DNA from 2 places in the Ligilactobacillus sp. ESL1201 genome. Region 1 is predicted to be linked to the other one. Evidence: predicted binding sites of a transcription regulator. Region 1 holds the regulator's gene; the other holds the start of a gene.

Region 1 (3,425 bases):
CCCATCATTAGTAATGGTAGGAGAACCGTATGATTGTTCTAAGACAACGTTACGTCCTTTTGGTCCTAAAGTTGATTTAACAGTATTAGCTAACTTATCTACGCCAGCTAACATTTTTGCTCGTGCATCCTCAGAAAATTTAATTTCCTTAGCCATTCTTTTCACCTCATCAAAATATTATCGTTTTAGTATCTATTATTTTTACTTTAATTATTCAACGACGGCAATAACGTCACTTTCGCGGACTACTAAGTACTTGTCGCCTTGGTATGAAACTTCCGTACCAGCATATTTGTCGTAGACTACTGAATCGCCGACCTTAACGTCCGGCACTTGTTTTTGACCGTTGTCAAGCACCTTACCGGCACCTACAGCAACAACTTTACCTGTTTGTGGCTTTTCTTTAGCATTACTTGCTAAAACGATCCCACCTACAGTTTGTTCTTCTTCTTCTTGGACTTCAAGAATAATTCTGTCTCCTAATGGTTTCAGCACCCTAGATCCCTCCAATATTTTTTAGCACTTGATACTTTCAAGTGCTAACTGATTACATTTATTATCATAACCACTTTAATCAGAAAATGCAAGCACTTTTTATCACTCGCACCATTTAAGTGCCAATTAACTGAACGGTACAACTGTTAATTGGTCCCCTAACTATGCTACAATTTGAACCAGCCCAGATAAAGGAAGTTTAGTCATGTTCAAACACAATACGCTGTCACTTTTAGGCGGTTATTTAGTCTTTGTCTTATTGCAACAGCTCTTATTTATCCTGCTCAAACAAAACGATCTGTTATACTGGTGGCAAACCATTTTAACTGCCGCTGCCGCCCTCTTATTGCTTTACCTCGACCGGCGTTACCGCTACACCAACCAGCTTGAAAAAAAGCAGGCCAGCAAAACTATTTCTTGGTTATCAATGCTGATCAGCGTTCCCGTCATTTTAGGGTTGCAACAAATATTTTTACACTTTGAGGCGACTTTTTTACACCAACCCCTTTATTCTAATAACACCGGTCAACTAATAGCGATCGCTGCTAAATATCCCTACTATATTGTATTGCTGACGCTGACGGAACCAGTGATCGAAGAATTTGTTTTTCGTAAAGCATTGTTTGGTAACTTCACTAAGTGGTTTAAACCGTGGCAAGCGGCGGTGATCGCCAGTGTGATCTTCGCGTTAGGGCATAGCGACGGTCACTTGCTGACTTATACTATTATGGGACTGGGATTTTGTTTCGTCTATCAGCAAAGCGGCAAGATCCAGTATTCAATCGGCGCGCACGTTTTAATGAACGCGACGGTGTTGCTGCTTAATTTTTGAAGCTACGCGGCAAGTCAGTTAGCAGTTTAAAATACGAACAGTCTATTACTTACGGAAACTAAAAGAACCCGGGACAAAGCGCTAAGTTTTGTCCCAGGTTCTTTTGGTATTTCCATCATTTGATGTATTCCTGTTTTATTTCAGATGATCGTCTTTGATGCGGTCATCAACGTGCTTTAAAAAATAAATCAACGTCTGCAATTCATTCGTTAAATCAACGTCTTGGACCCGCACGTACTTAGGAACAGTGATCCGCAACGGCGTAAAGTTCAAAATTCCGCGCACGCCAGCGTCGATCAGCTCATCGGTTACCCGTTGAGCCACCGGCCCCGGCACCGTCAAGATCACGACTTCGATCTGCTGAGCCATCAACTGTTCTTTCATATCGCTCATCGGATAGATCGGCACACCGCTTAAGATCGTTCCCGTCAATTTTTCATCAATATCAAAAGCCGCACTGATGCGCACGTTATTATTTCCCTGGAAATTATGGTTCAATAACGCGTGCCCCAAATTACCGACTCCGATCAATGCCACGTTAGTTAATTTATCTTGATTCAGTGTTTTTTTAAAGAAATCCAATAAATTTTTGACATCGTAACCATAGCCACGTTTGCCTAACGCACCAAAATACGAAAAATCGCGGCGAATAGTTGCTGAATCGACTTTCACTGCCTCAGCAAGCTCAGTTGACGAAATTCGCTCTTTGCCAGATGTATATAATATTCCCAAATACCGATAATAAATTGGCAACCGTTTAGCAGTCGCTTGAGGTATTTTTGTACTTGCCACATTAAACGCTCCTTTCACAAAAGGCTTACCTCCTAATTTTACCATATAAAATTTCACAAGCAAGAACTCTCACAAATTTTCATCCACAAGCAATTCTATGGTAAACTATTTTAGTGCATTATTAATTAACTACTATATATTTATATACTTAGGGGGAAATTGCATGATCTTACTGCAAGTTCAGCAGGTCGCCCGTACTTTTAACGGAGAAACACTTTTTGCACACGTTGACCTGGACATCAAAAACGATTCACGCATTGCCTTAGTCGGACCAAACGGCGTCGGCAAATCTACCCTGCTAAAAATCATCACCGGACAAAATCCACCCGATCAAGGACAAGTCGTTACTCGTAAGGGACTGACGATCGGCTATTTGGCACAAGATACGGGCTTAGAATCGACTAATACCATCTACGACGAAATGCTGACGGTTTTTGCACGACTGATCGCACTAGAAAAACAACTGCATCAAATAGAAGAAGAAATTGCGACTACCACAGACCAGCAAAGCGCACACTACCAACAATTACTAACGCGTTATGATCAGCTGTCTCATGATTTTAGCACGCAAAATGGTTACGGTTACCAAGCCGAGATCCGCACCGTCTTACACGGCTTTCATTTTTACGAAGAAGACTACCGTAAAAAAATTGCGGACCTCTCCGGTGGCCAAAAAACGCGGTTGGCCTTGGCAAAATTGCTGCTGCAAAAAAAGGATCTCTTGATACTCGACGAACCGACTAACCACCTTGACCTAACCACCTTGCAGTGGCTGGAAAATTACCTGCAAGGTTATCAGGGTGCGCTGCTGATCGTATCACATGACCGCTATTTTCTAGACAAGATCGTCACCACCGTTTGTGATCTCAGCCACAACCAACTGGTAACCTACCACGGCGATTACACCGCTTTTACCAAGCAAAAAGCCGCTAATTTCAACCAGCAAGTCAAACAATACCATAAGCAACAAGAAAAAATCACTAAACTAGAAGACTTCGTAGCCAAAAACCTCGTGCGGGCAACTACCAGTAAACGCGCTCAGAGCCGGCAAAAGCAACTGGATAAAATTACGCGCCTGGAAAAACCGACTAAGGATAAACAACAGCCCCACTTTGCGTTTACCCCGGCCACTAAAAGCGGTAAAGTCGTGTTAACCGTCAACGCCGCGTACGTCGGCTACGATAACCAACCGATCAGCGGCCCGATCGACTTTGAGCTCAACCAGCAGCAGATCTTAGCGGTCGTCGGCGAAAACGGAGTCGGTAAATCAACGCTACTGAAAAGTATTATCGGTCAGATCCCCCTG
Region 2 (3,425 bases), 920 kb from region 1:
TTTAACAATAAATACCGTGAGCTCTTTAAACAACACGGACTAACGTTTGCCGGGATCTCACCGGATAACCGACTGGTAGAAGTCGTGGAATTAAGCGACCATAAATTCTTCGTCGCTTGCCAGTATCACCCGGAATTTTTATCGCGGCCACAGCGTCCGGAAGGGTTGTTTGCTAGCTTTATCAAGGCTGCGGCTCAGGATTAATTTTTAGATTATTGCAATATTAAAAATAGGACCTGGGACAAAACAATGAGTTTTGTCTCAGGCCCTATTTTGTTTTCCGTAAGTAATAAATCGCGTTTTTCAAGCCAGCAGTCTAGGTACTAAGGACACTGACAAACAAATCTAAGTACAGGATTTGCTTGTCAGTGCCACTTAGTCCACGACTTAACCGGCTTGGCTCGCGGCTTATTTTAGAAATTATCCTTCACGTATTTATCCACCGCCACGATCGCGTTAGCTACATCCGTTGCGCTGACTGCAAACGGCATTTGTTTCATCGTTTCGCTCGGGATCGTCGCTTGCTTGCCCACTTTGAGGAAATCGGCGTAAGTGGCGTCTGCTAATTTCAAGTCAGCCAGTGTCGTCGGTAGTCCGATCGAACGGTTGAATTCAATGTATTTATTTAAAACAGCGGTCGTAACGTTGTCGAGCATCAACTCGCACAAATAGCCGTACGCTACTTTTTCACCGTGCATCATCGTTTCGCTTTCGCCGGGGATCGCGGTAAAGCCGTCGTAAATTGCGTGAGCAGCTGCGAGCCCTGAACTTTCAAAACCGATCCCGCTCAGTAAGGTGTTGGCTTCGACGACGGATTCCAGTGCAGGGGTCACAACCTTGCCGGTGACGGCTGCGATCGCTTCTTTGGCGTGGGCGAATAAATTATCGGCACAAGTTTGGGCGATCGCTAGTGAAGCCAAGGTCGGTCCGTGTCCTAACATCGATTCGTTGTATCCGCGGGCCACGTCTTTGGCTTCGATATTGGTAGCCATCGCGTCGCCGATCCCAGCAATTAAATTTCTGAGAGGGGCGTGGGCGACGACTGCGGTATCGACTAAGACGAGGTCCGGATTTTTGTCGTAAAATGCGTATTCCTTAAACTGTCCTTCGGGCGTATATAAAACGGAAAGGGCAGAACACGGAGCGTCGGTCGAAGCCACGGTTGGCAAAATAGCAACGGGCAGTCCTAGTTGATACGCCACGTTTTTGGCAGTATCAAGTGTTTTGCCACCACCTAAACCGATGATCAAGTCGTTACCTTCTTTTTTACCGATAGCGATGATGCGCTCGATCTCTTCTTTAGAAGCTTCGCCGTTGAACTGCACTTTAGTGACCTGATAATTGTTGGCGCTTAAATTTTGATTTAGTTTTTCACCAACCAAGTGCCACACAGTATCATCACAGAGTAAAATTGGCTTTTTACCTAAGTTGGCTAAATACTTGTGAGCCTCAGCGAACACGCCACTTCCCTGAATATAATGAGCTGGACTGGCAAATTCTTTGATCATGGTAATTCCTCCTAGATATTTGATATTTTGTTACCAATTTCACATTAGAAGAATTTCAGCGATTTGTCAATCACGAATTCAGATGCGTTGTTAGTTATTAGAAAAAATTTGGGCGTGCTAGCAAATTTGTGCTATTCTGAAGGTGAGTAAGTTGCACAGTTGTCAATTGATGAGAAAGGACGAGCAAAATGCCAAAAAAAGAAATTGTCAACGACGTTGCCGCTAAGATCATTACCTACCAAGAAAAACACCACCTAACTGACGCGGAATTTGCGTTAGCCAGCCACTTTACCGTCGAAAAGATCCACGGTTTTAAAACTAGGACACTAACAGCCACCCCCGAAGAACAAAAAGAACTCTTGCAGTTTGTGACGGCCAAGGTCGCTAAGATTTAACGAAATGCATTAAAATTTAGCGGTGTTGGATAAAAAAATTATGATAATCTTGTAAACTAATTGAAACAATTGTTAGTATCTTGTATTATTAAACTAGGTAATTCTATAACTGTTCACTGAAGCCTCAGGGTGATTAAGTGAATATTTTGCAATGCAGATATTTAAATAATTGTTTTATTTAGTGAGGAATTAATAATGAAAAAAATGATTGTCCTCGGCGGACAAAAAATGGCCGGGACAGTGACGATCGGCGGCTCTAAAAATAGTACGGTCGCCTTGATTCCTGCGACGATCCTAGCCGATTCACCGGTGAGATTGGATTGTGTTCCGGATATTTTAGACGTGCATAACTTAATGGTGATTTTAAAGTCAATGAATGTTTCTTCCCGTTTTGATCAGGGAGTGTTGGAAGTCGACCCGACTCATATTCAGTTGAACCCCTTGCCGGGAGATACGATCCGCAGTTTGCGGGCTTCGTATTATTTTATGGGTGCTTTGTTGGGACGTTTTGGGGAAGCAACGGTTTCTTTTCCCGGTGGGGATAACATCGGCCCCCGTCCTATTGACCAGCATATCAAGGGCTTTAAGGCCTTAGGTGCCAGTGTGATCGAAAAGGATAATTCGGTACATATTACTACTGGGGCTGCTGGTTTGCACGGTGCTCGCGTTTTTTTTGACCTCGTGTCTGTTGGCGCGACGATCAACGTGATGTTGGCGGCCGTTAAGGCGCAGGGAACGACGATTTTAGAAAACGTAGCACGCGAGCCGGAAATTATCGACTTGGCAACATTTTTGAATAACATGGGAGCACACATTAGGGGCGCGGGAACCGATGAAATTCGGATTCAAGGCGTGGATCGTTTGGTAGCTAAAAATACGCACACGGTGATTCCCGACCGCATCGAAGCGGGGACTTATATTGCCTTTGCTGCTGCGGTCGGTCAGGGCGTGTTGGTCAATAACGTGATCCCCGAACACCTCGACCCTTTCTTAGCTAAATTGCGTGAGATGGGTGTTCATTTGGAGATCACTGCCGATAGCGTGTACGTTCCGGGAGGAGATACGCTATCGCCGATCACGATCAAAACGGCCCCTTTCCCGGGATTTGCGACGGATCTCCAACAGCCGATCACACCGTTGTTGATGAGGGCGACTGGGGATTCGAAGATCATCGATACCCTCTACCCGCAAAGGGTCAAGCACATTCCGGAAATGGTCCGAATGGGCGGTGTGATCAGTAGTAAAGACGGCGTGATCACGGTCAGTCCCGCTCATGATTTAGTGGGAACGACGGTGCAAGCCGACGAGATTCGCGCGGGTGTTGCTTTAGTAGGATTGGCGTTGATGGCCCAGGGAACTACGACGATTTTGCGGGCCGACAATATTTTGCGCGGCTATGACCGGATCGTAGCTAAATTTGCCGGTTTGCACGTTAAAATTACGATCGAGTCTGACAATTAGTGAGGGAGAACATAATGAATGGCTAAGAATTTAACTTTGGCACAATTGGAACAAAAAACCC

What was found. The regulator Rex, encoded in region 1, represses fermentation and respiration genes when NADH is low (regulators of the CRP and FNR family bind a similar motif). The targets are predictions, from matches to a motif close to TTGTGAANTANTTCACAA.
Region 2: the regulator Rex is predicted to act here: its motif matches at 1,536-1,553, upstream of ACSYSK_RS02030 (glycerol dehydrogenase).

Annotation. Positions count from the first base shown of each region.
Region 1 covers NZ_CP196362.1:1,329,157-1,332,581, forward strand. The annotation lists gene groL (chaperonin GroEL) at 1-156, opposite strand, end outside; gene groES (co-chaperone GroES) at 211-495, opposite strand; gene ACSYSK_RS06685 (CPBP family intramembrane glutamic endopeptidase) at 701-1,327, shown strand; gene ACSYSK_RS06690 (redox-sensing transcriptional repressor Rex) at 1,463-2,119, opposite strand; gene ACSYSK_RS06695 (ABC-F family ATP-binding cassette domain-containing protein) at 2,283-3,425, shown strand, end outside.
Region 2 covers NZ_CP196362.1:414,047-417,471, forward strand. The annotation lists gene pyrG (CTP synthase) at 1-204, shown strand, start outside; gene ACSYSK_RS02030 (glycerol dehydrogenase) at 414-1,505, opposite strand; gene ACSYSK_RS02035 (LBP_cg2779 family protein) at 1,697-1,903, shown strand; gene murA (UDP-N-acetylglucosamine 1-carboxyvinyltransferase) at 2,099-3,364, shown strand; gene rho (transcription termination factor Rho) at 3,383-3,425, shown strand, end outside.